One region of the Mesorhizobium newzealandense genome, then DNA from elsewhere that is predicted to be linked to it. Evidence: predicted binding sites of a transcription regulator. Region 1 holds the regulator's gene; each other region holds the start of a gene.

Region 1 (9,502 bases):
CGCCCCGGCAAGCCGCTGATGTTCGGCCGCCTCGGCGATATCAGGTGCATCGGCCTGCCCGGCAATCCGGTGGCAAGCCTAGTCTGCTCGCAATTGTTCCTGAAGCCGCTGCTGGCACGGCTCGGCGGCCGCAATCATCACCAGGACATACGCCCGGCGCGATTGGGCGCCGCAATGCCGGCCAATGACCTCCGTCAGGATTATGTGCGGGCGGTGGTCAGCGAAGATGACGGCGCGCTGGTGGCGACGCCGTTCGGCATCCAGGATTCCTCGATGCTCCGAATGCTGGCCGACGCCAACGGGCTGATCGTGCGGGCACCATTTGCCCCAGCAGCGGCCGCCGGTGAAGCTTGCAGCATGCTGATGCTGCGTTGAAGTATTTCTGACAAGTCATTCATAATACATCATAAAATGATCTCGTTCTTACTCCGAGATCAAGCTCCGGGTCAGCGGATGCGCCGGATCGGCAAGGCCGTCGACAATGCTGTAATGATGCTGGTCTGGCTCGACCACTGTGCTGGTCGCCGCGCCAAGGCCGGTCCAGATGTTGGCAAGCAACGCGTTCTGGCGCAGGAACTCGGCGCGTTCACCACCACCGGCCCAGCAGGTGATGCGGGCACCGTCCATCGGGCGCAACAGCCCCGGGCTTTCGGCCAGCGCCTCCTGCTCGTCGATTGCCAGGGTCGCGTTCATCTCGGTCTGCATGATCGGGCGCAGGTCATGGACACCTGAGATCGAGACGACGTGGCGTATGCGCCGCGCCACGTCCGCCGCCAGAGGCGTGGTTGTCGTCACCATGCGGCTGGCGAGATGGCCGCCGGCCGAATGGCCGGTCAACATCAATGGCCCGTCGACCATTTCGGCCGCCTTGCTGATCGCCGCGCCCATCTCCTGGACGATGCCGGCGATGCGTATTTCCGGGCACAGCGTGTAGGACGGCATCGCCACGGCAAAGCCGCTGCTGACCGCGCCATTTGCGAGATGTGACCAGAAACTCTTGTCGAATGCCATCCAGTAACCGCCATGGATGAACACCACGAGCCCCTTGGGCGTGGTGCTTGGAAGGAAGAGATCGAGGCGATTGCGCCGTCCCCCGCCATAGGCGATGTCCAGCCTTGCCCGGCCCTCTGCCGAAAGCGCGCCACGAAACGCTTGCGCTGGTTCGATCCACGCCGCCGGCCAGCGGTCGCTGCCGGCGATGTTCGCGCCGTTGGCATAGGCGCCATCCCAATCGGCAATGTGACGTTTGAGCATCCGCGCCCTCCCCAAAACGGCAACGTTTCTCCGCTAGCAATGGCCACCGCCACGGCATGCGTCAATGCTCCAGAAGAAAAATATTTTAGGCTTGAAACAAATTTCGACTGGTGCGATCCTGCCCTGACGAACAGCGGACAATGGGAGGTCTGCCGTGCTGCCCAAAACCTGCGGATGTCCGCCCTTTCGGGTGACGTCGAGCGAGGTGCGACCGGCGGCATGGAGCCTCCTCCAAAAGCAGGAATTTCAAATCCACCACACCAGCCAGAAGCCTCGTGCACTGGCCAGGCAGCAGACAGGATAGCGGCGACATGCTTGGGCCTTCAGCGCATATCGACACGTTCACGCGCGATCACCTGCCGCCGCCCGAGCAATGGCCGGACTTCCTGCTCGACGGTTTCGACTATCCTGAACGTCTCAATGCCGGCGTCGAACTAACCGACAGGCTGGTCGAGATGGGCCTGGGTGACCATACCGCGCTGATCGGCAATGGCCGCCGCCGCACCTACAAGGAACTGTCCGATTGGACGAACAGGCTGGCCCATGCGCTGGTCGAGAATTATGGCGTGAAGCCGGGCAACCGGGTGCTGATCCGCTCGGCCAACAACCCCGCCATGGTCGCTTGCTGGCTGGCTGCCACCAAGGTCGGCGCCGTGGTCGTCAACACCATGCCGATGCTGCGCGCCGGCGAGCTTGCCAAGATCGTCGACAAGGCGGAAATCACAATCGCGCTCTGCGACACCAGGCTGATGGACGAGATGACCGCTTGCGCCAAGGACAGCGCGTTCCTCAAGCAGGTTATCGGCTTCGACGGCACCGCCAACCATGATGCCGAACTCGATCGCGCGGCTCTCGACAAGTCGGTTGTTTTCAGCGCCGTCAACACCGGCCGCGACGACGTCGCGCTGCTCGGCTTCACCTCGGGAACGACAGGCGTGCCGAAGGCGACGATGCATTTCCACCGCGACCTCTTGACCATCGCCGACGCCTACGCCCGCGAAATCCTACAGGTGACGCCGGACGACATCTTTGTCGGCTCGCCGCCGCTGGCCTTCACCTTCGGCCTTGGTGGTCTCGCCATCTTCCCGCTGCGCTTCGGTGCGGCGGCGACGCTGCTCGAACAGGCGACGCCGCCCAACATGATCCACATCATCGAGACCTACAAAGCGACCATCTCCTTCACCGCGCCGACCGCCTATCGCGCGATGCTGAAGGCCATGGACGAGGGTGCCGACCTGTCATCGCTACGCGTCGCCGTTTCGGCCGGCGAAACCTTGCCCGCTCCGGTTTTCGAAGAGTGGACGCAAAAGACCGGCAAGCCGATCCTAGACGGTATCGGCGCCACCGAAATGCTGCACATCTTCATCTCCAACCGTTTTGGCGACATGAAGCCCGCGTCGACCGGCAAGCCGGTGGGCGGCTATGAGGCGCGCATCGTCGATGATGAGATGCGCGAGGTGCCGCGCGGCACGACCGGCAGGCTGGCGGTGCGCGGCCCGACCGGCTGCCGCTACATGGCCGATAACAGGCAGACGGAATACGTTCGCGACGGCTGGAACCTCACCGGCGACACCTTCACGCAGGACGAGGACGGCTTCTTCCATTTCGCCGCCCGCTCCGACGACATGATCGTCAGCGCCGGCTACAACATCGCCGGCCCCGAGGTCGAGGCGGCGCTGCTGGCGCATCCGGATGTCGCCGAATGCGCGGTGATCGGCGCCCAAGACGCCGAACGCGGACAGATCGTCGAGGCGCATGTCGTGCTGGTGCAAGGCGTGGCACCTGACGCGTTGACCACCAAGCGCCTGCAGGACCACGTCAAGGCGACGATCGCGCCCTACAAATATCCGCGATCGGTGAAGTTCATCGCTGCGTTGCCCAAGACGCAGACCGGCAAGATCCAGCGCTTCCGGCTGCGCACGGAGAAAATCAATTGAGCGAACCATACGATCCGGCTTCCGAAGGCGCACAGATGTCGTTCAAGGAGCGCATGTCCTACAGCGACTATCTGCACCTGGAGAAAGTGCTGGAGGCACAGACGCCGCTGTCGTCGGCGCATGATGAGATGCTGTTCATCATCCAGCATCAGACCTCCGAGCTCTGGATGAAGCTCGCTCTGCACGAGATCGGTGCCGCGATCCGTTCCATCCGCGCCGACCGCCTCGAGCCGAGCTTCAAGATGCTGTCGCGCGTCGCCCGCATTTTCGAACAGTTGAACAACGCCTGGGACGTGCTGCGGACGATGACGCCTAGCGAATACACCGAGTTCCGCGACGCGCTCGGCCAATCCTCGGGTTTCCAATCCTGGCAATATCGCGCCATCGAGTTCATGGCCGGTAACCGCAACCTCGCCATGCTCGGCCCGCACAAGCACCGGCCGGACCTCAGCCAGAAGCTGGAGACGATCCTGGCCGAGCCGTCGCTCTACGACGAAGCGCTGCTGCTGCTGGCGCGCAACGGATTCGATATCGGCGCCGACGCCAGGCGCACCGACTGGCGTGAGACGCGCGCCGAGAATGAAGAGGTCCTGGTTGCCTGGCAGACCGTTTATCGTGACCCGCAACGCTACTGGATGTTCTACGAACTGGCCGAGAAGCTGGTCGACTTCGAGGATTATTTCCGCCGCTGGCGCTTCAACCACGTCACCACGGTCGAGCGCATCATCGGCCTCAAGCGCGGCACCGGCGGCACGTCGGGTGCGTCCTACTTGAAGAAGATGCTCGAGGTCGTCCTGTTTCCAGAGCTCTGGACGGTCCGCACCCGGCTCTGACTATTGTGCGCACTTTTACGCACCAAGGAGTAATGCGATTCAGGTCAGGCCGAGCCGAAAACGACGGTTTTCGAGAACCGGGCGGAACATTCGGGTCCGTGAGCACCAGAAGCGCAGAAAGCCGTCGTTTGCAGGCCGGCATCACCTGAATATCAACACACCTCAAGTGACTGCCGTCTTGACCGCGAACCGCGCGTCCCGCCAGGCGCCGGTGCGCAGAATGTCTTCCAGCACCTCGACCGCCTGCCAGACATCCCTGTAGCCGACATAGAGCGGCGTGAAGCCGAAGCGGATGGTCGACGGCGCGCGGAAATCGCCGATCACGCCGCGCTCGATCAAGGCCCGCATCACCTGGTAGCCATGCGGGTGGATGAACGAAACCTGGCTGCCGCGCTCATCGCCGTTGCGCGGGCTTTCGAGCTCGAGGCCATAGGCGCCGCATTTCGCTTCGACGAGCTGGATGAACAGGTCGGTCAGTGCGATGCTCTTCTTGCGCACCACCGCCATGTCGACATCGTTCCAGAGGTCCAACGCGCCCTTGAGCGCCCGCATCGACAACACCGGCTGCGTGCCGCACAGGAAGCGGCGGATGCCGGTGCCGGCCGCATAGGCCTGTTCGAAGGCGAACGGCCGCGCATGCCCCCACCAGCCGCTGAGCGGCTGATGGACATCTCCATGGTGGCGCCTTGCGGCATAGATGAAGGCCGGTGAGCCCGGGCCGCCATTGAGGTACTTGTAGGTGCAGCCAATGGCGAAATCGGCATTGGCACCGTCAAGCTCGACCGGCAGCGCTCCGGCGGTGTGGCAGAGGTCCCAGACGATCAGCGCACCGGCCTGATGGGCCCTGCGGGTCAGCGCCGCCATGTCGCGCAACTGACCGGATTTGTAGTTGACGTGGTTGACCAGGATGACGGCGACGCGTTCATCGATCAGCTCCTCAATATCAGGCGCGTCGACTCCCTCAAGCCGCAGCACGGTACCTGGTCGCGTCGAAGCAACGCCTTCGGCCATATAGAGGTCGGTTGGAAAACTGTCGCCCTCGGCGACGATGACCGACCGGTCCGGCCGCATTGTGAGTGCCGCATGCAAGACCTTGTAGATGTTGATCGAGGTTGTATCGCAGACCACCGTCTGGCCGGCTGCGGCACCAATCAGGCGTCCGAGTTGGTCGCCGAGCTCGACCGGCATGTCGAACCAGCCGGCGGTGTTCCAGGCACGGATGAGATCCTGCGCCCATTCCTGCGTCGCGGCCTTCTGGATCTCTTCGAAGACGGCGGGTGAAGCCGCGCCAAGCGAATTGCCGTCGAGGTAGATCACCCCTTCCGGCAAGACGAAACGATCGCGCATGGCACGCAGCGGATCCGCGGCATCCATCGCCGCGATTGCAGCGAGATCGAGAGTGGCATTCATGATCGACTATCCCCGCGCATGAGCGTGCTCGGATGAGCATCAGGTGAAACGGTTGGCCGATCATGGGCAGTCTCTTGGTTGCTGTCAAACATTATATATAATTTACGGAATGAAAGAATTTCATATATAATCATCGCCCAGATAGTATGGATGGACGGCGATGCTGGACGACGAGCACTTCTCGAAGACGGAAGCAGCCTACAGGCTGTTGCGTCGCGATATCCTCACGACCCGTCTGAAGCCCGGCGCGCCGCTCAAGCTCAGCGGGTTGCGCAATAGCTACGGCATTGGCTGGACCCCGTTACGCGAGGCGCTGTCGCGGTTGGAGGCCGAGCGCCTGGTGACCGCCATCAGCAATCGCGGCTTTGCCGTCGCACCAGTCTCGCGCGTCGAGCTGGAAGATCTGTCACGCGCGAGGCTGGTGGTCGAACTGCCGCTGCTCCAGGAATCGATCGAGAAAGGCGGCCGTGAATGGGAGGACGCCGTTGTCGCCGCCCATTACCGGCTGTCGCGCTGCAAGACAGCGGTCGACGACCCGTCCGACGGCGTGGTCGACGAATGGGATGAAAAACACGAGGCTTTCCACGCGGCACTGCTCGGCGCGGCAACATCCCCATGGCTGCTGACCTTCCATTCCACGATCGCGGATCAGTTGCGTCGCCATCACCGTTTTCTAGGCCTTGCACCAACCCTGCGGGCGGTCGCCGGTCTGCAGCACGGTTATGAGGAGGCCGTGACGGCGTTGCGCCAGGCTGTCGCGATCGAACATCACACCGCGCTCATGGAAGCGGCGCTCGATCGCAACATCGAGCGCGCGAAAACCCTGATGATTGCCCACATCGACTACACGTTGCATGTCTATGTCCATGCCTGCGACCGCAGCACAAACAAGCGGTAATGCAACAGGAACAAGCCAAAGCCGACTTCGTCAATTTCTCCGGCGAAGTTGGCATTTTGGCTTCGTTTCGTTCACGGCAGGCCAACCATCGGTGACGTGAACAAAGCCCTCTCGTCAAGCTTCATCTGTAACGGATGCCAAGCCCGATACAGGGTGGGCCACAAGCCATTAACCATAACATTTTCAATCGAACCAAGGCTGTGGCGGTGGCAGACAAGCGTCGAACGCCGCACGCTGCCGCGCGGCAGATGATTTCAGCCGTCTTAACAAATTCATTAAACTTTAAACGGTTGCGGAACACAACTGGAACAGATAGTGTTTGTTCTGGGTTTGTTTTTCCGATTCCGATTTCAGGTAACCTGGGGGCTGCCATGCTGACGCGCAAACAACATGAACTGCTGATGTTCATCCATGAACGCCTCAAGGAGAGCGGTATTCCGCCATCCTTCGATGAGATGAAGGAAGCGCTCGACCTTGCCTCCAAATCCGGCATCCACCGGCTGATCACGGCGCTGGAGGAGCGCGGCTTCATTCGCCGACTGCCCAACCGGGCGCGCGCGCTGGAAGTGCTGCGGCTGCCGGACTCGATCGCGCCTGGCCTCAACGCGGCAAAAAAGTTCTCACCAAGCGTCATTCAGGGCAGTCTTGGGCAAGGCGGACTTGGTCGGCAAATCAAGCCGTCGCCTTCGCGGATGCCTTCTGCCGGCAATGACGACGACGTGGTCTCCGCCGTGTCGATACCGGTGATGGGCCGCATTGCCGCCGGCGTGCCGATCGACGCCATCCAGCACCAGACGCATTCGATCTCGGTGCCGCCGGACATGATCATGGGTGGCGAGCACTACGCCCTGGAGGTCAAGGGCGATTCGATGATCGAGGCCGGCATCTTCGACGGCGACACCGTCATCATCCGTAACGCCGACACAGCGAGCCCGGGCGAGATCATCGTGGCGCTGGTGGATGAAGAGGAAGCGACGCTGAAGCGGTTCCGCCGCAAGGGCGCCTCGATTGCTCTCGAAGCCGCCAACCCGGCCTATGAAACCCGCATTTTTGGACCGGACAGGGTCAAGGTGCAAGGCAAGCTCGTGGGCCTGATCAGGCGCTACTGAGCAGGGCTTGCAACCGGCTTTTCGGGTTTGCGAAAGGGCGGCAGGCCCCTCGCCTCGCGCGAGAATTTGCGTTGCGTGTGCCAGGGCCGGTATGGCCTGTCCACCGCGAAGCTGACCGTTGCCGGCGTGGTCGCCGACTCTCGATCGAAGAAGACGGCGGCGCTGCCCTTGCGGGCCAGTTGCCGTTTGGTGATGACGAGCACCAGGGGATTGTGACAGGGGTCATAGGCCGTCGCGTCATTGATGACAATCAGGTCAGCGAAGCCGCAGGCTTTCCAGGCGTCTTTTCGATCTTCGACATGCGCGATGATCGCACCGGACGGATGCTTGGCGAGACAAACGCCTGATGCGCAGTAGAAAGGCGCTCCGGGCGGTATTCCAGCGGCATCCGCTATGTCGAATTGCCCGTCGCCGTTGTTGAACACCTCCGGCACGACGATGGTTTCGGATGTCAGAGCGCGTTTCCAGTTGTCGACCGTGAATTCGTTCGGACGTGCGCGGCTGACGGCGAGCTCGCCGCCCCCGATCGGCAACGCGACCAGCCTGGCGTCCTCCGAGATCAGCACGTCCGGTGCGCGCGTATCCGAGACGGTCAACAGGCCGGCAAGCGCGAAGGGAAGGGCTGCGAGCCGCAGCCATGTCGTCGCCATGGTTGCAATGACCAAGGCAATCGCCACCAGCAGGACAGACTGCTGCGAAATCAACCCGACGGCGTCGACCGGCGAGCGCTCGGAAATCCATCCGGACATGGCGATCATCGCCGTCAGGCCCTTGCCCATCACATAAAGAAAGGGGCCGTCGGCACCGAACGGCATCGCCAGCGCGCTGAGGACGGCGAAGGGCATGACTACCAGTGACACGATCGGCATGATGGCCAGATTGGCGAACAGGCTGAGCGGCGACACCCGCTGAAAATGCCAGATGGCAAACAGTGCAGTCGCGCCGCCGGCGATGATGGAGGTCATGGCAAGGCCACCAGCCGCCAGCAGGAATTTTTGCGTGAGAAAGCCAGGCAGCGATCGCCGTGGTGGCGGAGGTCTCGTTTTTCCCGCTCGATGATCCGACCAGCCGGCATAGGCGCCGACCAGCGCAGCCGTCGCCGCGAACGACATCTGGAAGCTCGGGCCGACCACCTCATGCGGCGACACCACAATGACGGCGATCGCCGAGATCGCCAGATTGCGCATGGTCAGCGCCGCCCGATCGAACAGCACGGCAATCAGCATCACCGCCAGCATGATGAAGCTGCGCTCCGCGGCAACGACGACGCCCGAGATGACTAGATAGGCGGCGATCGAGAAAAGTGCCGCGGCGGCCGCGTATTTCTTCACCCGCCGACGCGCGGAAAAGTCCGGAAACAGGGCGAAGGCGCCACGCAGCAAGCCCATGATTGTGCCGGCGACCAGCGCCATGTGCAGACCGGAAATGGAGATGATGTGGTAAATGCCGGTACGCCGCATCGCTTCGTTGATGTCATCGGGAATGCCGGCGCGCACGCCGACGATCAGCGCCGCGGCGATCTCGCCCTCGGCACCACCGACACTGCCCCTGATATGGTCGGCGATGGCTTCGCGGGCATTTTCTATCCCCGAGAAAAGGCGGGCCGACAGCGGCATTTCGTTGTCATCGGTGGCGGCCATCTTTGGATTGCCGAGAAAGAACCCGCTGCCGCCGATGCCGGCGAAGTAGCTGTCGAAGGAGAAGTCGTAGCTGTCCGGCCGCACCGGGCCTGTCGGCGGCAACAGCTTGGCGTAGCCGGTGATGAGGGAGCCGGCGGTCATCTCTGCCGGGATCTTTCGCGCCGAAAGCCGAACCCGCTCCGGCGCATAGCGCAATTTCGGCCGGGCGGTCGACGTCACGTCGATGGTCAGCCGAATGCGGCCGCTCTCCATCCGGTCGAGCGAGACCACCCGCCCCGTCAGTTGCGTCGAGATTTCCGAGCCCAGAATCTGCGTTCCCGCCCGCCATGTCTCGACCTTTGCGACGAGCAAGCCCAGCGCACACAACAATGCTGCCATGAAGCACAGATGGGTTTTCGGCCAGGAACGCGAGACAAGCGCA
Region 2 (9,502 bases), on a different contig from region 1:
GGCAGAAGATCACGCTGATCGACGCCCACCCGGCGGCGCAGCAACCTGCTCCGGCGCCAGCCCCGGCGACCCAGGCCGCCTCGCTTCCGCCTCGCGCACCAGCGCGGTAACCTTTTTCAGCACGGGCGCCGGCGTACCCGCCTTTTCGGCGAGGCTCAGGACAGCCCCCTGCAATTCATCGATCTCCGTCGGCCGGCCGCGCTGCAGGTCGTCCCACATTGACGAGCGGGCTTGCCGGTCGATCGCCAGCATGCGCCGCGCCAGCAGCCTGAACAGCCAGTCCGGCAGCCTGAGCACCGTCGGCAGCAACGCCGGCCGCAAGCCGGCGATCCGCGCCGGCTCGATGCCGGACGCTTTCATCGCCGTGAGCGCCTCGTCGATCTGGCCGGCCAGGATCAGCCGCCAGCGACGGTCGGCGAGTTCCGTTGCCAGCGGCAGGCCCGACAGCGCCACCAGCGCGTTGTTCAAATTCATCAGCAGCTTGCCCCACAGCACGGCCCTGATGTCGCCATGCGCTTCGACCGCAAACCCTTCGACGCCGAGAAGGTTGACCAGGCCGGCGTCGCCGTCTTCGATCATCACCTTGCCGTCGCTGGCGCGATGCACGCGCAGCGGCAGCTCGCCGTCGGGAGACTGCACCACATTGAACGGCACCATGCCGGCCAGCACCGTTCGGCCGTCGAGCCCGGTGCGCAGCCTGTCGGCATTGTCGACGCCGTTCTGCAGGCTGATCACCACCGCATCGGGGCGGGCGTGAGCCCTGATGAGGGCTGCCATATCCTGCGTCGCGCCGCTCTTGACCGTCACCAGGATCACATCCGCCTCCGGCAGGGCGACAGCCGGATCGGTGGTGACGACAAGCGCCTCCGGCTTGACCGAGCGATCGCGGCCCTGGAGGTCGCTGACCCGCAATCCGCCCAGCCGCAATGCCGCCTCGATGCGCGGCCGGGCCAGCAGGGTAACCCGGCGTCCGGCGAGCGCCAGGCAGCCGCCGGCATAGCAGCCGATGCTGCCGGCGCCGGCAACGACGATCCTTCTGTCCGCGTTTGCCATCTGTCGCTCCGCACCGGCCCGCAACTATACGACATGAAAACCATAATGTCGGCGCCATCACTGGCCCTTATGTCTGGCCGTGACAGGCCCCCCGCTTTCGATTATCGCTTTTGCCATGACGCTGCCGACCGATCCCGCCGAAAACCTTGCCGCCCTTATCCGTTGTGCTTCGGTGACGCCCGCCGAAGGCGGCGCGCTGACCGCGCTGGAGACGATGCTGAAACCGCTCGGCTTCCTGGTCGATCGGCCGGTGTTTTCCGAAGACGGCACGCCGGACATCGAGAACCTCTATGCAAGGCGTTCCGGCAACGGCCCGCATCTGATGTTCGCTGGCCATACCGATGTGGTGCCGGTCGGTGACGAAGCGGCCTGGACGCATCCGCCCTTCGCCGCCGAAATCGCCAATGGCGAGATGTACGGCCGTGGCGCCGTCGACATGAAGGGCGGCATTGCCTGCTTCATCGCCGCCGTGGCGCGCCATGTCGAAAAGAATGGCGGCCCGAAGGGGTCGGTCTCGCTGCTGATCACTGGCGACGAGGAAGGGCCGGCCATCAACGGCACGGTCAAGCTGCTTGAATGGGCGGCTTCCAGGGGCGAGAAATGGGATGCCTCGATCGTCGGCGAGCCGACCAACCCGGACGCGCTTGGCGACATGATCAAGATCGGCCGCCGCGGCTCGATGTCCGGCGCCATCACCGTCATTGGCCGTCAGGGCCATGTCGCCTATCCGCAACTTGCCGATAATCCTGTGCGCGGGCTGATGAGCCTGGTCGACGCCTTGCTGCATCCGGTTTTCGACAAGGGTACCAGGGATTTCCAGCCGACCAATCTGGAGGTCACCTCCATTGATGTCGGCAACCCGGCCACCAATGTCATTGCGGCCAAGGCGACCGCGACCTTCAACATCCGCTTCAACGACACCTGGACGGCCGAGACCGTCCAGGCGGAAATCCACAATCGCCTCGATCAGGCGGCCAAACGCAAGAAGTACCGGACCGGCAAGAAGACGCCGGTCGACTATGACCTCGTCTGGCGCGACCGGCCGAGCCATGTCTTCCTGACCCGCGACGACAAGCTGATCGAAACGCTCCGCGGCTCGATCAAGTCGGCGGTCGGCAAGGAGCCGACGCTGTCGACCTCGGGCGGCACCTCCGATGCGCGTTTCATCAAGGACTATTGCCCGGTGGTCGAGTTCGGGCTGGTCGGCAAGACCATGCACATGGTCGACGAGCGCGTCGCCATTGCCGATCTCGAAACGCTGACACAAATCTACCAGCGCTTCATCGAAGATTGGTTCGGGCAGGGATGAGCATGCTTTCGGCGGACGAAACCCAAGCTTCGTTGACCGGTGCCTGGCGGCTGATGCTCGGCAAGGCCGATGGCCTGCGCCTGCTCGACCTGTCGGCCGACGGCTTCTGGAATTCCTTTTTCGCCATCATCGTTGCCGCGCCGCCGCTGGTCGTCGGCTGGGTCGGCATCGCCAATGAGATCGGCGATCCCGACGCCTTCGCCGGGCGCTTCAGCATGCTGGTGCGCCTGGCGACGGTCGATATTGGTTCCTGGGTGCTGCCGCTGATCGCTTTGGCCCTGGTCGCGCCGCGCGCCGGTATCGGCGGCCGCTTCGTCCACTATGTCGTTGCCAGCAACTGGGCTTCGGCCATCACCGCCTGGCTGATGCTGCCCTCGGCTTTGATCAGGCTTTTCCTGTCGTCCGCAAGCCAGATATCAAGCGCCGTGTCGCTACTGCTGTTTGCCCTGTCGATGGCGCTGACCTGGCGCATGACCAACGCCACCATCGGCAAGGGTGCCGCGGTTGGCACCGCCGTTTTCGTCGGCATGTTCATCGCCTCGCTATTGGTGCTGTTCGGACTGCAGATTCTTCTCGGCATCACCGTACCGGACGATGTCGGGCCTCAGAGCCTTTCCGGGCTCGTCTCCGGATAGTCGACGCCCACCAGAAACAGCCCATCAGGCGGCGCCACCTGGCCGCAGGCGGCGCGGTCGTGCGCCTCGAGCGCCGCTTTCAGGTCGGCGACGGTCCAGCCGCCTTCGCCGACGCGCTTGAGGGAACCGACCATCGAGCGCACCTGATTGTGCAGAAACGAGCGCGCTGAAGCCTTCACCTCGATCAGGTCGCCCTGCCGGCTCACATCGAGCCGCTCCAGCGTCCTGACCGGACTGTTGGCCTGGCATTGGGTCGAACGGAAGGTGGTGAAGTCATGCCGTCCGAGCAGGACTTTTGCCGCTTCGTGCATGGCGCCGGCGTCGAGCCGTTTCGGCACCCACCATACCTTGCCCTTGTCGAGCGCTGCCGGCGCGCGGCGGTTGAGGATGCGGTAGAGATAGTGGCGGCCGGTGGCCGAGAAGCGCGCGTCGAAGTCGTCGAAGACGACCGTCGCCTTCAGGACAGCGATGCGCGCGCCGGCCGCCTGCAGATGGGCGTTGACGGCGTCACGCACCTTGTCGCCCTGCCACGCCTTGACGAGGTCGACATGCGCCACCTGGGCGGTCGCATGCACGCCGGCATCGGTGCGGCCGGCGGCACGCAACCGGACCTCTTCGCCGCAGAAGTTTTCGATCGCCTGCTCGATCGCCTGCTGCACCGAAGGCTGATCCGCCTGGTGCTGCCAGCCGGCAAACAGGCTGCCGTCATATTCGATGTCGAGGCGAAAACGCGGCATTTTAGAGCATGATTCCGAAAAGTGTGATGCGGCTTTCGGACGACATCATGCTCTATCTCTCTGAGGTAGAGGCGGATTCAGATTTCAGGTCGATTCGACCTGAAATCATCCGGCTCTAATGCATGTCGCGCAAAAGGGGGCCTCGATTTTGCGTGAACGACATGCATGAAACCAAAAACCTAAAGCGCGTCGCCGGAATCCGTTCAAACGCGACGCGCTTTAGGCCTGTTGCCGCCTACGCGGCGAGCGCCGAGCCGAAGGCCGAGGCGTAGACCAGCCTGCCGGCTTCCGGGGCGTCGCCCCAGGCCAGTGCCTGCAATGCCTCGCCTTGGTACTCGCTCTCGAACTTTTCGGCGCGTTCATGGCTGTAGCCGAAACGGCTGTAGTAAGCCGGATCGCCCAGCACAACCGCCAGCGTCTCGCCGGCATCCTTGAGGCGGATATGCGCCTCGCGGATCAGCGCACCGCCGATGCCGCTGCCATGGAACGAAGGTTCCACCGCCAGTGGCGCGAGCGCCACAGCCGCAAAGTTCTTGCCGCCGCTCTGGACGAACAGCCGCGAAAACAGGATGTGGCCGACCACCTGGCCGTCTTCTTCCGCCACCAGCTCGGTGACGGCGTCGCCGCCGGTAACCAGCGCGTCGACCAGTCCGGCCTCCGCCTGCTGGCCGAAAGCGTGCTCCTCGACGAGGCGGATGGCCTCGCGATCTCGCGGCGTCGCCGCGCGTATCGACATCATGCTCATGAGAATCTCATTCCTTTTTCGATCTTGGCCCCGCGCAGGAATTCCGACGCGGCAGCGGGCCTTCCGCCCGCCCGTTGAACTTCGACCAGACTGATCGCGCCTGCCCCGCAGGCGACCGTCAGCCGGTCATCGAGAATTCCTCCCGACTCGCCGGCGCCTTGCGACAGCGTCGAGCGAAGCAGTTTGAGCCGCTCCAGGCGGCCGCCAATTTCTATCTCGGACCAGGCACCGGGAAAGGGCGACAGGCCGCGGATGGTATTGTGGACCGCGCCCGCTGAGCGAGTCCAGTCCACGCGCGTCTCGGATTTATCGATTTTTTTGGCGTAGGTCACCCCGTCCACCGCTTGGCGAGTAAATGTCAGGGTGTTCCTTTCCAGTCGCTCCAGCGCTTCCACCATCAGTGCAGCACCGACACTCATCAACCGATCATGCAGATCGCCGGCTGTCATATCGGGTTCGATGGCGCATTTTTCAACCATTCCCACCGGACCGGTGTCCAGGCCCTCTTCCATGCGCATCACCATCATGCCGGTTTCGCTGTCCCCGGCCATGATCGCGCGTTGGATGGGCGCCGCACCCCGCCAGCGCGGCAGAAGCGAGGCATGGCCGTTGATGCAGCCAAGCCGGGGTGCCTCCAGAACCGCCTTCGGCAGCAGCAAGCCATAAGCGACGACCACGGCGACATCCGCCTGCAGGACGCGGAAAGCGGCCTGCTCGGCCCCGCCTTTGAGCGACACCGGCGTACGCGTCTCGATGCCCAGCCGCTCCGCCTCGCGCTGCACCGGCGACGGCGTCAGCTCCAGCCCGCGCCGTCCGGCGGCGCGCGGCGGCTGGGTATAGACGGCGGCAACCTCATGACCGGCCTCGGCGATGGCGCGCAATGTCGGCACCGAAAACTCCGGCGTGCCCATGAAGATGACGCGAAGGGGCATTTCCCCTATCCCACCATCTTGCCCGGCGCCTTGTCCCTGGCGAGCTTCTTGAACTTCTTCACCACCATGTCGCGCTTCAGCTTCGAGATGTGGTCGATGAACAGGACACCATTGAGGTGGTCGATCTCGTGCTGCAGGCAGGTCGCCATCAAGCCCTCGGCCTCGGTCTCCTGCAGCTTGCCGTCACGGTCGAGATATTTGACCCGGACAGTCGCAGGGCGTTCGACCTCGGCATAGTAGTCCGGGATTGACAGGCAGCCTTCCTCGTAGACGGAGCGCGTGTCGGCGCTGCTCAGGATTTCCGGGTTGATGAAGACATGCGGCGCCGGCGTCTCGTCTTCCTTGGCCAGATCGATCACCAGCATGCGCACTGGCTCGCCGATCTGGATTGCCGCGAGCCCGATGCCGGGCGCGTCATACATGGTCGCCAGCATGTCGTCGGCTAATTTGCGCAAAGGCCCGTCGACGCGCTCCACCGGCTTGGAAACCTGGCGCAGGATGGGGTCGGGAAGGATGATGAGCGGCTTGATCGGCATGGCGTTCCACCTAAGACCTCCAGCGAAAAGCGTCAACCGGTGCACCGGGCGCTCGTTCACGCTTTGATCTGTGTCAGCCGCGCGAATCGGCTATGCTGTCCACATGAATGATCTGACATCCATCCTTTCGGAGCCTGTCGCCCGGCTTGGCGCCTCCACGATCACGCTCGGCCATGCGCTGGCTTTCGGCGTGTTGCTGTTTCTTGGTCTGTTCGTGGCGCTGGTCATCGCGCTGTGGCGATCGGCCAAGGCGCGCGCCGTCGCTGCCGCCGAAGCGGCCGACCATGCCCGCGACGCCGAGGCGCGGATGGCCGGCATCCTGCAGTCCCAGGCCGAGATGCAGGGCCGCATGGGCGCCATCGCAGAAGTGTTCGGGGCGAGGCAAGCGGAGCTGACGCAGTCGATCGGCCAGCGTCTCGACGCCATGACCGGCCGCCTCGGCCAGACCATGACCGAGCAGACCAAATCCACGCATGAGAGCCTGGCCAAATTGCAGGAGCGGCTGGCGATCATCGATACCGCGCAAGGCAACATCCAGTCGCTTGCCGGCCAGGTCGTGCAATTGCAGGCGATCCTCTCCAACAAGCAGACGCGCGGCGCCTTCGGCCAGTCGCGCATGGAGGCGATCGTTGCCGACGGCCTGCCGCATGGCGCCTACGAATTCCAGGCGACACTGTCGAACGGCAGCCGGCCCGACTGTTTGGTGAAGATGCCGAACGGCGCGCCGTCGCTTGCCATAGATGCCAAATTTCCGCTCGAAGCCTGGAACGCCATCCGCGCCGCCGATGGCGCCGACCTGCAGAAGGTCGCCTCGCAGGCCTTCCGCCGCGACATCGAGATCCATGTCCGCGATATATCGGAAAAATACCTGATCCAGGGCGAGACGCAGGACACCGCCTTCATGTTCGTGCCGTCGGAATCGGTGTTCGCCGAGATCCACGAGAATTTCGAGGCCATCGTCCACAAGGCGCACCGCGCCCGCGTCGTCATCGTCTCGCCGTCGCTGCTGATGCTGTCGATCCAGGTCATCCAGGCCATCCTCAAGGACGCGCGCATGCGCGAACAGGCGCATCTGATCCAGGGCGAGGTCATCCGGCTGATGGAGGACGTTGCGCGTGTCGACGAGCGGGTGCGCAAGCTGCAGGTTCATTTCGGCCAGTCGGCCAAGGACATCGACGACATCCTCGTCTCGACGTCGAAGGTGACCAAGCGTGGCCAGAAGATCGAGGCGCTGGAGTTCGGCGCGCAGCCCGACGGCGAGGCCGGCCCGGACGCTACGCCACGGCCTCCCGCTGCGAAAGTCGAGGCTGGTGCCCGCGTTGCTGATTCGAAGACCGGGCAGCTCAGGCTGAGGGTTGTCGAAGGCGACGACTAGATCGGTTCATCGTATCAGCGAAACGCAGAACCGCTCTATCTCTTTGTTTTCACGCAATTCCCCAGGGAAAGCGCTACGCGCTTTTCCCGGGAAAACCGTTTCACACTTTTCCTCGAACTGCTCTAAACCGCCGCAGCAGCGCTACTGCTCCTCCACGGTCGTCATGCCCTGAAATTCCGGCAGCCAATGCAGCGCCGAACGGTGCCATTTCTGCTGTGTCGGGATCAGATCCTCGCGTTGCCGCGCGGTTCCCGTTCGAATTCCGTAGACCTTTGGCCCATCTCCAACCGACGTGGCATAAAGGTGCGAACCGCAGTCGGCGCAAAAGGCCTGGGCGCGCTTGGCGCCGCTCGCCCCGGTCTTGATATAGATTTTCGGCGTACCCTTGGTGATCCGGTAGTGATCCTCGGGCGCGGGAACAGTCACCCGAAAGGCCGTGCCGGTCAGTTTCTGGCAGTCCGAGCAGTGGCAGATCGAGGTCTTTTCCGGGTCGATCTCCGCCTCGTAGGTGATGGCGCCACAATGGCAGCCGCCGTCGATTTTCATCGTCGCTCCTCCAAAATTCGCCAGTCCTGGCTGGGCTCATTCTTAGCTGGGCAAAGCCGTGAGGCAACGGCGCAGCGCTAGTCCAGAACCGGATCGGATGCGGATTCGATCAGCTTGCGCCGCTGTTCCCAGGTACCCGTGGTCTGCGGCTTGACGAACAGCCGCGTGATCTCCGGCATCTCTGTCTTCAGCTGCTTCTCGATACGCTCCACACAGGCTTCGATCTCGGGCGCCGTCAGGTGATCCTCGAATTCGATGCTAAGGCCGGCGACGATCTCTTGCGGTCCCATGTGGACGGTCAGAACACCATTTGCCTTCTGCACCGCAGGATCCTGCTGGACGATCGCCAGCACCTGTCTCTGCACCTCCGGTGAGGCCGGCTCGCCGATCAGCAGGCCCTTGCTTTCGCGGGCCAGGAAAATCGCCGTCGCGCCCAGGATCAATCCGATGCCGATCGAGGCGGCGCCATCGAGTTCCGGCATCTCGAGCAATTCCGCTGCCAGAATGCCGGCGAAGGCGACGATCAGGCCGAGCAGCGCGGCACTGTCCTCGAACAGCACGGTGTAAACGCTCGGATCCTTGCTCGATTGCACGGCCTGCAGCCAGCCCTGCTTGCCCTTTTGCTTGCGGAACTCCTTCAGCGCCACCAGCCAGGAGCTGCCCTCGAACAGGAACGACAGGCCGAGAACGATGTAGTTCACCTCAGCGTTGGCGACCGGTTCAGGCGCCATGATGTGCACGACGCCCTCGTAGAAGGACACCCCGGCGCCCAGCGCGAAGACCAGAAGGGCGACGATGAAGCTCCAGAAATAGAGCTCGCGACCGTGACCGAGTGGATGCGTCCGGTCGGCCGGGCGGGCGGCGCGGTGCATGCCGTAGAGCAGCAGCCCGCCATTGCCGGTATCGACCAGCGAGTGCACGCCTTCCGACAGCATCGCCGAACTGCCGGTGAAGAACGCGGCGGCGAACTTGGTCAGCGCGATGGCGAGATTGCCGGCCAGCGCCGCGTAGATCACCCTTTTTGAGCCGCCATGCCCGGCCATGGTGTCTTCCCCGTTCAAGGCGCCCGGACTAACGGCCAGACCGCCAAAGCTCCACAGGCATCACAACGCGCGAACTGTCGGCTCGTTCAAACGGCGGTGGCTAAAGAGGTCGGTCGTTAAAGAGGGTCGGGCGGAAGACGGCGACTATTCGATGATCTCGTCGGTCCACACCTTGAAACCTGCAAGCGTGCCCGGCCCGAAAATATGGGTCAGCGGCACGTCCGCCGCGTCACGGCCGGAGGCGATCAGGATGCGGCCGATGCGCGGCGCATTGTTGCGCGGGTCGAAGACATGCCAGCGGCCGCCGAGATAGACTTCCATCCAGGCAGCGAAATCCATGCTCGACCACGGCTTTGGCGTGCCAATGTCGCTGATGTAGCCGGTGCAGTAGCGCGTTGGGATGTTGAGCGCCCGGCAGAAGGTGACCGCGAGATGCGCGAAGTCGCGGCACACGCCACTCTGTTCGCGATAAGTTTCCGCCGCGGTGCGCGTCGGCCGCGCATTGCCGTAGTTGAAGACGATATGATTGTGGACGAAATCGCAGACCGCCTGGACACGCGCAATGCCGAGCGGCGTGTGGCCGAACAGCCG
Region 3 (9,502 bases), 120 kb from region 1:
GCCGCGCCGAAGGCGACACCATCGTGCAGGTGGGCGCCGATGGCACCGGCACTTCGGTGCGCTGGAGCTTTTCGCGGATCACCGAGAATTCCTTCCGCTGGCTCGGCGAGCGCTCGCACGACAATGGCGCGACATGGCGGCTGGAAGTCGAATTCCTGGCGTGCCGAATGGCAACAATCTGACGCGACAAGACATTGCAACAATGGAGAAAACCATGTTCGACCATATCTCGATCGGTGTTCACGACGCCGCCGCTTCCAGGCGCTTCTACGATGCCGCGCTGACGCCGCTCGGCTATACCTGTCTCAGCCAGTCACCGGGCTCGTTGGGTTATGGCGCGCAAGGCGTCGCGTTGTGGGTCAACGAGGCGCCGCGACCGGTGCCATCAGACGAAAAGTCTGGCCTGCATTTCTGCTTTGCCGCACCGACGCGGGGCAGCGTCGATGCCTTCCATGCCGGAGCCTTGCGCGAAGGCGGCAGCGACAATGGCGCGCCCGGCCTGCGCGCCGACTATGGCGAAAACTACTATGCCGCCTTTGTCGTCGATCCGGACGGCTATCGCATCGAGGCCTATTGCGGCGCTGCCGGCTAAAGCAGTTCCAGGAAAAGTGTGAAACGGTTTTCCCGGGAAAAGCGCTTAGCGCTTTTCCTCAGGGAATTGCGTCAAGACAAAGGGTTGCCGAAGTCTCCGGTTTCGTCCCGCTGACAGTTCCCACCGACCGGGCTTTGCTCTACCAATATCCTGGTGCGGGCACGGCCCGGCGGGAGGGGTCAGAGATGCCGAGCTTCGACAGCCTGTTCAACGCCTTCGTCACCATTCTCGTGACCATCGATCCGCCTGGCCTGGCGCCGCTGTTCCTCGCCGTGACGCGCGGCATGAACCGCGAGGAGCGCCAGCAGGTTTCCGTCCGCGCCTCGATCATCGGCTTCCTGGTCATGGCGCTGTTTGCCGTTGCCGGCGCCTCGATCCTGTCGGTGTTCGGCATCACGCTGCCGGCTTTCCGTGTCGCCGGTGGCTTCCTGCTGTTCTTCATCGCCTTCGAAATGGTGTTCGAGCGCCGGCAGGACCGCAAGGAGAAGATCGGCGACGTCGCCATCACCAAAGACATGATCCACAACATCGCCGCTTTCCCGCTGGCGATCCCGCTGATCGCCGGCCCCGGCGCCATTTCGGCGACGGTGCTGCTCTCCGGTTCGTTTCAGGGCTTTGCCGCGCAAGCGGCGCTGGTCGGCATCATCTTCGTCTGCCTCGCCATCACCTATCTGGTGTTCGTGCTGTCGGAGCGCATAGACCGCATCCTCGGCCAGACCGGCCGCTCGATCCTGACCCGGCTGCTCGGCGTCATCCTGGCAGCGCTTGCCGTGCAGTTTGTCGCCGACGGCATCAAGGCACTGATGGCGGGGTAGCGCGCGACAAGCCGCCGAAGCCGGCCCTACTTCGCCGTCGTGTCGATGACCTCGAAATCGTGGGTAATCGCAGCGGTCTTGGCCAGCATCGCGGAGGCGGAACAATATTTTTCGATCGAAAGGTCGATTGCCCGTTTGACCTTGTCGCTGGAGAGCGACCGGCCCTTGACGACGAAATGCATGTGGATGCGGGTGAACACCCTGGGCTCGGTTTCGGCCCGATCGGCGTCGAGTTCGACGACGCAATCCTCGACCGCCTCGCGGCCCTTTTCGAGGATATGGACGACATCATAGGCCGAACAGCCGCCAGTGCCGATCAACACCAGTTCCATCGGGCTCGGCCCTGGTGTCTTGCCTTCCGGCCCAAGCGCGGTTCCCAGAACCACCTTGTGGCCGCTGCCGGATTCGCCGACGAAGGTGCGCTCCTCGACCCACTTTACGCGTGCTTTCACCTGATATTTCCTTCCACTTGGGCCATCCGCCTCAAGGATCAAACAGGGTCACGGTCCGGCCCGGGCGACGCCGAAGACGACGTCATGCATGACCCTGCCCGGCAACAGGGTGAAGATGCCGGCGCCGACCAACGCAAAGACATACAGCGCAATCATCGACTTGCGATGCTTGGCGACGCGGTGATCGTGGGCATGCCACACTGCCAGCGGCACAGTGACCAGCACCAGGATCGACAGGAGATGGATCGGACTGAAAGGGCCGATGAGGCGGATGTCATGAATCCAGAAACTCGAGACGGCGATCACCAGCATCAGCGCAGCCCAGACATAACCCGCGATGCGATGGCGCAGCGTTCCCTTCGGCAGTGCCAGCTGCGTGGCCCCTATCGCCAGTGCGGCGAAGGCCGCAAAGGCATGCCAAGGGATCGGTGAGGGCGCGGCAAGCAGAGGTTGCAGCGACATTGCCGCCTCCGGGTGTTGACTCCTCAGAACGGAATTTCGTCGTCCAGCTCGCGCGACGAACCGCCGCCGCCGCTCTTGGCACCGCCGCCGCCACGATTGAAGCCTTCGCTCGGGCTGGACTGGCCGAAATCGGAACCGCGGCTGCTGCCGCCACCGGCATAGCCGCCGACCTGACCGCCCTCGCCCTGTCCGCGCGCATCGAGCATCTGCAGCTCGCCGCGGAATTTCTGCAGCACGACTTCCGTCGTGTACTTGTCGTTACCGGTCTGGTCTTGCCATTTGCGCGTCTGCAACTGGCCTTCGACATAGACCTTCATCCCCTTCTTCAGATACTGCTCGGCCACTTTGGCGAGCTGGTCGTTGAAGATGACGACGTTGTGCCACTCGGTCTTTTCCTTGCGCTCGCCGGAATTCTTGTCGCGCCAGCTTTCCGACGTCGCAATGCGGATATTGACGACCGGCTCGCCGGAGTTCAGGCGACGGATTTCCGGGTCCGCACCGAGGTTGCCGACCAGAATGACCTTGTTGACGCTACCCGCCATGATATTTCTCCGCGCTCATCCGAAACAAATTTTGGTCGCAGCACCTTACAGGCTGCGGACAATCGCCGCCTGCTATGGCTGGCTTTTCCCACAAGGTTTTTGTTCCCTTTTCGTTCTATGATGCAGACGACGTTCTGTCAATGTTTGTCAGTAAGATGTAGTGTTCCGGTCCGAAATTTCCATGAAATCGGGAATGGGTCCGGGCGATCAAATGAAGTCCGTCGCACATGAGGACCAGCAGCGCGAGCAATGGCGAGCAGGTGTGGAGACGCGTATGCACGTGTCGGCCAGCAATGGTGCATCGCAACTTTGCATATTCGAGCAATGGGTCGAACCCACGCTCGGCGCCCCAACGCATTGGCATCCCGTCGAAGAAGTGCTGACCGTTATCGCCGGCAGGGCCGAGATGTGGATCGACGATGAGCACAGCGTCCTGACATCAGGCCAGTCGCTTGTTGTTCCCGCAAACAGGAAACACGGGTTCAAGAACGTCGGAATAGGAACGCTTCACATCCACGCCGTGCTTGCGTCGCCAATCTTCGAGGCGACGTTTGATGGGCCTGCCGGGGTAGTGAGGCGCTGGCTTCCGACAGTCTCGTAAAACAGCACTTGCCAAATCAATAAGTATAGACTTATGCTTTCGCCATGATCGAAGCAGAGATTTTCCGCGCCCTTGCCGACCCAACGCGCCGCGCCGTCTTTGAGCAGCTCGCCGCTGGCGAGATGAGCGTCTCGGAACTGCGCAGCGGCATGACGGTGTCGCAGCCGGCCGTTTCGCAGCATCTGGCCGTGCTGCGCGGCGCCGGCCTGGTGGTCGAGCGGCGGGCCGGCCGCAACGCCTATTACAGCGCCGATCCGCAGGGGCTTGCCCCCTTGCTTTCCTGGATCGAACGCTACCGGTCGTTCTGGCCGGAGCGCATCGAAAGGCTGAAGGCGGTTTTGAAGGACATGGATCAATGAAGAACCTGGGATCAATGACAGAGCAAAGCCACGCGGACTCCGAGGCAGCACCTGATGCGATCGAGGATGCGATCGAGTTTGAGTGTGACCTGCCGGAACCGCCGGAAAAGGTGTGGCGGGCGCTGACCGTGCCGGAGCTGCTCGCCGCCTGGATGATGCCGAACGACATCAAGCCTGAGACAGGCAGCCGTTTTGCCTTTGCCGGGCTGGAGGCAGCGATCGAATGTGAAATCCTCGACGCCGAACCCGAACGGCTGTTGCGCTATTCCTGGCGAGAGCGGCCGCAACCAGGCGATGCCGCGCGGCAAGACCCGCTCGACAGCACCGTCACCTTCACGCTCGCCCGCACCGTCTCGGGCGGCACGCATCTGCGCATCGTCCATGGCGGCTTTGCCCGAACGGCGATGCCCGCCGTCGCCATGGCTGGCGCCGGCTGCCGACTTTCGCTCGGCGCAAACAGGCCGCGAAAGCCAATCGCCGCGAACACGCCTCGCCTTTTGCTGCGTGCGGCCTGAGCGAACAACAGCTACGGAGACAGACAATGAGTGGCCTTGCCAATCTGGTGCCGATGGTGATCGAGCAATCGAGCCGTGGCGAACGCGCCTTCGACATTTTCTCGCGGCTGCTGCGCGAGCGCATCGTCTTCATCAACGGTGAGATCAACGACGACATCTCGGCGCTGGTCTGCGCCCAGCTGCTGTCGCTGGAATCGGACAATCCCGACAAGGAGATCTCGCTCTACATCAACTCGCCCGGCGGCGTGGTGACCAGCGGCTTCGCCATCTACGACACCATGCAATACATCAGCTGCCCAGTGTCGACCGTTTGCATGGGGTTTGCCGCCTCGATGGCCTCGTTCCTGCTGATGGCCGGCACGCCGGGACGTCGCATCTCCCTGCCGAACGCCACCATTCTGCTGCACCAGCCGCTGGGCGGCTTCCAGGGCCAGGCCTCCGACATCCAGCGCCATGCCGAGCGCATCGGCCGGACAAAGCGGCAGATGGCCGAACTCTATGCGCAGCATTGCGGACGCACCTATGAAGAGGTCGAACGCACATTGGACCGCGACCACTTCATGACGGCCCGCGAGGCCCAGGCCTGGGGCATTGTCGACCACGTTTTCGATACGCGCAAACAGGCCGCGTGAGGCCAATGCATGTCGCCCAAAAGTGGCCTCGGTTTTGGGAGAACGTCATGCATAGAAACAGACACCTAATGCGCATCGCCTGAAATTAGTCGCGATGCGCTTTAGGCGAGATCGGATTCCTGCCTGCTGTCGAAGATTTGACGATGCCGGTCTGGTCCCATTGGCGGCACGTCACTATAACTTGGCGATGACCGACACGCATCCATCCAGAACATTGCACCGGGTCATCGCCGTTATCGCGGTCGCTGTTGCCGGCCTGATGAGCGGCACGGCCTTTGCCGACGACAGATCGCCGACGGCGCAGAAAGGCGCCCTGCCCGGCGTGACCGGCGACTATCGTATCGCGAAGCCGGCTCCCGAGCCCGAACCCGACGACGCATTCCCCAGCAACGGCAACGGCCAGTTCAAGATCGGCAACACGGATGTCAGGATTTCCGGCAGCATCACCGTTGATGTCGGCGCCGGCGCAATCAAGCCGCCACGTAATTGATACTGCGTGGCTGTGTACCGCGCCGCACATAAAAACAGCCCCGCCGTGCTTTGCGCAAACGGACGGGGCTTTTTTGGATCTCAAATCCAATTTTGCCGGGAGTGTACTGCCGGCGTTTGATTTCGGATGCCTCGCGGCGTTCAGCCGTCGATCCGACTAGCAGTCTCTGATTTTTGTGGGGTATGGCAGGTCACGGTTTGTCGGGTGGCGAAAACGCTAAACCCTGGCACTTATGCCTGCCTCGGCTCCAGTGACAACTGGAACCCGAGGGGACGATCCGGTGGCGTCATGGCTCCACTCCCTTGTCCGTTGCGACGTTGTCGTCCCGAAGCACAAATCGCGGATGCCTGCGGCGTCTCGCAGGCCGCCTCTGGCGGCGAGGCCATCGAAAGACGGCCGGCTTCGTTTGACTCCCGGAGACTGCGCCCCTGAGTCGGTGGCGTCAACCATCAATAGCCGGTTACCGAAAAATGTGATCGCAGGGAGGTTACGTCCACGTCAGTTTTTGCACAGCTTTGTCAGGAGCGTGTTCGGCCTTTGTTCTTTCCGCTTGCCCGTTCACGCGAAAGACGGTTAAACGCTTTTGTCGGGAATTGTGGCGTCTCTCGACGTGGCGGCAATAATACCTACATAGGGGATGGCCGGGAAAACCCGCCATTCCAGGAAATTCCAGATTCTGAGGCGGCGACCGGCGATGGCCGACCATAAATATCTTTCCATTCGCGGGGCGCGCGAACACAATCTGAAGAATGTCGATCTCGACCTGCCGCGTGACAGCCTGATCGTCATGACCGGCCTGTCTGGTTCCGGCAAATCGTCGCTTGCCTTCGACACCATCTATGCCGAAGGCCAGCGTCGCTACGTCGAAAGCCTGTCGGCTTATGCGCGGCAATTCCTCGAAATGATGCAGAAGCCGGACGTCGACCAGATCGACGGACTGTCGCCTGCCATTTCCATCGAGCAGAAGACGACCTCGAAGAATCCGCGTTCGACGGTCGGCACCGTCACCGAGATCTACGACTACATGCGGCTTCTGTTCGCGCGCGTCGGCATCCCCTATTCGCCGGCCACCGGCCTGCCGATCGAAAGCCAGACGGTCAGCCAAATGGTCGACCGTGTGCTGGCGGTCGAAGAAGGCACTCGCCTGTTCATCCTGGCGCCGATGGTGCGCGGCCGCAAAGGCGAATACCGCAAGGAATTGCTGGAGCTGCAGAAGAAGGGCTTTCAGCGCGTCAAGGTCGACGGTGTCTTCTATGAAATCGCCGAGGTGCCGGCGCTGGACAAGAAGTACAAGCATGACCTCGACGTCGTCGTCGACCGCATCGTCGTGCGCGGCGATCTCGCCACCCGGCTTGCCGACTCCATCGAGACGGCGCTGAAGCTCGCCGATGGACTGGCGGTGGCCGAGTTCGCCGACAAGCCGCTCGACGCCAGCCAGACCGGTGAGGATTCGGTCAACAAGTCGAAGAACGAGACGCATGAGCGCATCCTGTTCTCGGAAAAATTCGCGTGCCCGGTCTCGGGCTTCACCATTCCCGAGATCGAGCCGAGGCTGTTCTCGTTCAACAACCCGTTTGGCGCCTGCCCGACCTGCGACGGTCTCGGCAGCCAGCGCGCCATCGACGGCAATTTGATCGTGCCGGACGAAAACATCTCGCTACGCGACGGCGCCGTCAGCCCGTGGGCGAAATCGACCTCGCCCTATTACGCGCAGACGCTGGAAGCGTTGGGCAAGGCCTATGGCTTCAAGCTCGGCGACAAATTCAAGGACCTGACCGAAGAGGCAAAGGACGCCATCCTGCGCGGCACCGGCGAGCGCGAGATTACGTTCCAGTATGATGACGGGCTGCGCTCCTACAAGACCATTAAGACCTTTGAAGGCGTCATCCCCAATCTCGAGCGCCGCTGGAAGGAGACTGAATCCGCCTGGATGCGCGAGGAGATTGAGCGCTTCATGTCGGCCACGCCTTGCCCGGTCTGCAAGGGCTATCGGCTGAAGCCCGAGTCGCTGGCCGTGAAAATCGCGGGCAGGCACATCGGCGAAGTCACCGAGCTTTCCATCCGCAAGGCCGACCAGTGGTTCACCGACCTGCCGGCGTCGCTCAACGACAAGCAGAACGAGATCGCCGTGCGCGTGCTCAAGGAGATCCGCGAGCGGCTGCGCTTTCTCAACGATGTCGGGCTCGATTACCTGACGCTGTCGCGCAATTCCGGCACGCTGTCGGGCGGCGAGAGCCAGCGCATTCGGCTGGCCTCGCAGATCGGCTCCGGCCTCACCGGCGTGCTCTACGTGCTCGACGAGCCGTCGATCGGCCTGCACCAGCGCGACAATGCACGCCTGCTCGACACGCTGAAGCACCTGCGTGACATCGGCAACACGGTGATCGTCGTCGAGCATGACGAGGACGCCATCCTGCATGCCGACTATGTCGTCGACATGGGTCCGGCGGCCGGCATCCATGGCGGCGAGATCATCGCCCAGGGCACGCCGCAGCAGGTGATGGCCAATCCCAATTCGATCACCGGCAAATATCTGTCGGGCGCGCTCGAAGTGGCAACGCCCGGCGTGCGGCGCGAGGCGAAGAAGAACCGGCGGTTGAAGATCGTCGGCGCGCGTGGCAACAATCTGAAGAACGTCACCGCCGAAATTCCGCTCGGCACCTTCACCGCCGTCACCGGCGTGTCGGGCGGCGGCAAGTCGACCTTCCTGATCGAGACGCTGTTCAAGGCTGCCTCGCGCCGCATCATGGGTTCGCGCGAGCATCCGGCCGACCACGACCGCATCGAGGGTCTCGAATTCCTCGACAAGGTCATCGACATCGACCAGTCGCCGATCGGGCGCACACCGCGTTCCAACCCCGCCACCTACACCGGCGCCTTCACGCCGATCCGCGACTGGTTCGCCGGCCTGCCGGAGGCCAAGGCGCGCGGCTACCAGCCGGGACGTTTCTCCTTCAACGTCAAGGGCGGCCGCTGCGAGGCCTGCCAGGGCGACGGCGTCATCAAGATCGAGATGCACTTCTTGCCCGACGTCTACGTCACCTGCGACGTCTGCCACGGCAAGCGCTACAACCGCGAGACGCTCGACGTGCTGTTCAAGGGCAAGTCGATCGCCGATGTACTCGACATGACGGTCGAGGAAGGCGTCGATTTCTTCGCCGCCGTGCCCGGCGTGCGCGACAAGCTCGACACGCTGAAGCAGGTCGGCCTCGGCTACATCCATATCGGCCAGCAGGCGACGACGCTGTCGGGCGGCGAGGCGCAGCGCATCAAGCTGGCCAAGGAACTGTCGCGCAAGGCGACCGGCAAGACGCTCTACATCCTCGACGAGCCGACCACCGGCCTGCACTTCCACGACGTCGCCAAGCTGCTGGAAGTGCTGCATGAACTGGTCGACCAGGGCAACACGGTGGTGGTCATCGAGCACAATCTCGAGGTGATCAAGACCGCCGACTGGGTGCTCGATCTCGGCCCCGAAGGCGGCGACGGCGGCGGCGAACTGGTCGCCTCCGGCACGCCGGAAGCCATCGTGCGCGAGAAGCGCAGCTACACCGGCCAGTTCCTCAAGGAACTGCTGGAGCGGCGCCCCGGAGGCAAGCGCGAAGCGGCGGAGTGATGGCTAAAGCTGGTCTCGTCACGGTCCAGAGCCTTTTGGCGTGGCCGAAACCATCAATCGTCTGACGGAGGTGCTCATGCGCGCAGGACTGGTTGTGTTTGCACGCATTGGAAACGGCCTCGCTACGAAGGCCGAATGCCATGGCCAATGATGTTTTTCGATTCTATTCGGACGATCCGGAACTCGTTTTCGGCTACCTGCGAAAAGATTGGCGCGATGCCATAGTGCGTTGGGATGGCAGAAAGGTTGGCACGAGCAAAATCTGGTTGATGATCATCGTTCTTGATCAGGCGAACGCTGCTGCAGCTTTCCGAAACTGGCTCAACAAGTATGGAACCTCTGGTGATCTGCATGTCGCGCGACGGCCCCTCTCACCGATGGTTGTCGCCGGCACGATAGTCGTTCGAAGACATGTATTTGTTTGGC

The links. The regulator LexA, encoded in region 1, represses DNA repair genes until DNA is damaged. The targets are predictions, from matches to a motif close to TGTTCNNNNTGTGTTCNG.
Region 2: a site for LexA is predicted at 6,001-6,018, ahead of ACFSOZ_RS32745 (DNA recombination protein RmuC). Genes of this name have one in related genera too.
Region 3: a site for LexA is predicted at 2,964-2,981, ahead of ACFSOZ_RS30495 (single-stranded DNA-binding protein). Genes of this name have one in related genera too.

What each region holds. Positions count from the first base shown of each region.
Region 1 covers NZ_JBHUGZ010000023.1:276,798-286,299, reverse strand. The annotation lists gene ACFSOZ_RS31165 (molybdopterin molybdotransferase MoeA) at 1-375, shown strand, start outside; gene ACFSOZ_RS31160 (alpha/beta hydrolase) at 424-1,254, opposite strand; gene ACFSOZ_RS31155 (AMP-binding protein) at 1,566-3,191, shown strand; gene kynA (tryptophan 2,3-dioxygenase) at 3,188-4,024, shown strand; gene kynU (kynureninase) at 4,187-5,434, opposite strand; gene ACFSOZ_RS31140 (GntR family transcriptional regulator) at 5,595-6,332, shown strand; gene lexA (transcriptional repressor LexA) at 6,704-7,441, shown strand; gene ACFSOZ_RS31130 (ComEC/Rec2 family competence protein) at 7,435-9,502, opposite strand, start outside.
Region 2 covers NZ_JBHUGZ010000028.1:80,294-89,795, reverse strand. The annotation lists gene ACFSOZ_RS32785 (hypothetical protein) at 1-110, shown strand, start outside; gene ACFSOZ_RS32780 (2-dehydropantoate 2-reductase) at 10-1,053, opposite strand; gene dapE (succinyl-diaminopimelate desuccinylase) at 1,169-2,362, shown strand; gene ACFSOZ_RS32770 (transporter) at 2,365-2,997, shown strand; gene truA (tRNA pseudouridine(38-40) synthase TruA) at 2,967-3,734, opposite strand; gene ACFSOZ_RS32760 (GNAT family N-acetyltransferase) at 3,970-4,479, opposite strand; gene fmt (methionyl-tRNA formyltransferase) at 4,476-5,411, opposite strand; gene def (peptide deformylase) at 5,417-5,947, opposite strand; gene ACFSOZ_RS32745 (DNA recombination protein RmuC) at 6,051-7,322, shown strand; gene ACFSOZ_RS32740 (GFA family protein) at 7,464-7,868, opposite strand; gene ACFSOZ_RS32735 (cation diffusion facilitator family transporter) at 7,946-8,911, opposite strand; gene ACFSOZ_RS32730 (transglutaminase-like domain-containing protein) at 9,056-9,502, opposite strand, start outside.
Region 3 covers NZ_JBHUGZ010000023.1:161,441-170,942, reverse strand. The annotation lists gene ACFSOZ_RS30520 (hypothetical protein) at 1-182, shown strand, start outside; gene ACFSOZ_RS30515 (VOC family protein) at 215-592, shown strand; gene ACFSOZ_RS30510 (MarC family protein) at 778-1,407, shown strand; gene ACFSOZ_RS30505 (OsmC family protein) at 1,434-1,859, opposite strand; gene ACFSOZ_RS30500 (DUF2306 domain-containing protein) at 1,908-2,321, opposite strand; gene ACFSOZ_RS30495 (single-stranded DNA-binding protein) at 2,345-2,863, opposite strand; gene ACFSOZ_RS30490 (cupin domain-containing protein) at 3,075-3,464, shown strand; gene ACFSOZ_RS30485 (ArsR/SmtB family transcription factor) at 3,509-3,823, shown strand; gene ACFSOZ_RS30480 (SRPBCC family protein) at 3,838-4,338, shown strand; gene ACFSOZ_RS30475 (ATP-dependent Clp protease proteolytic subunit) at 4,365-4,970, shown strand; gene ACFSOZ_RS30470 (hypothetical protein) at 5,158-5,460, shown strand; gene uvrA (excinuclease ABC subunit UvrA) at 6,155-9,076, shown strand; gene ACFSOZ_RS30460 (hypothetical protein) at 9,217-9,502, shown strand, end outside.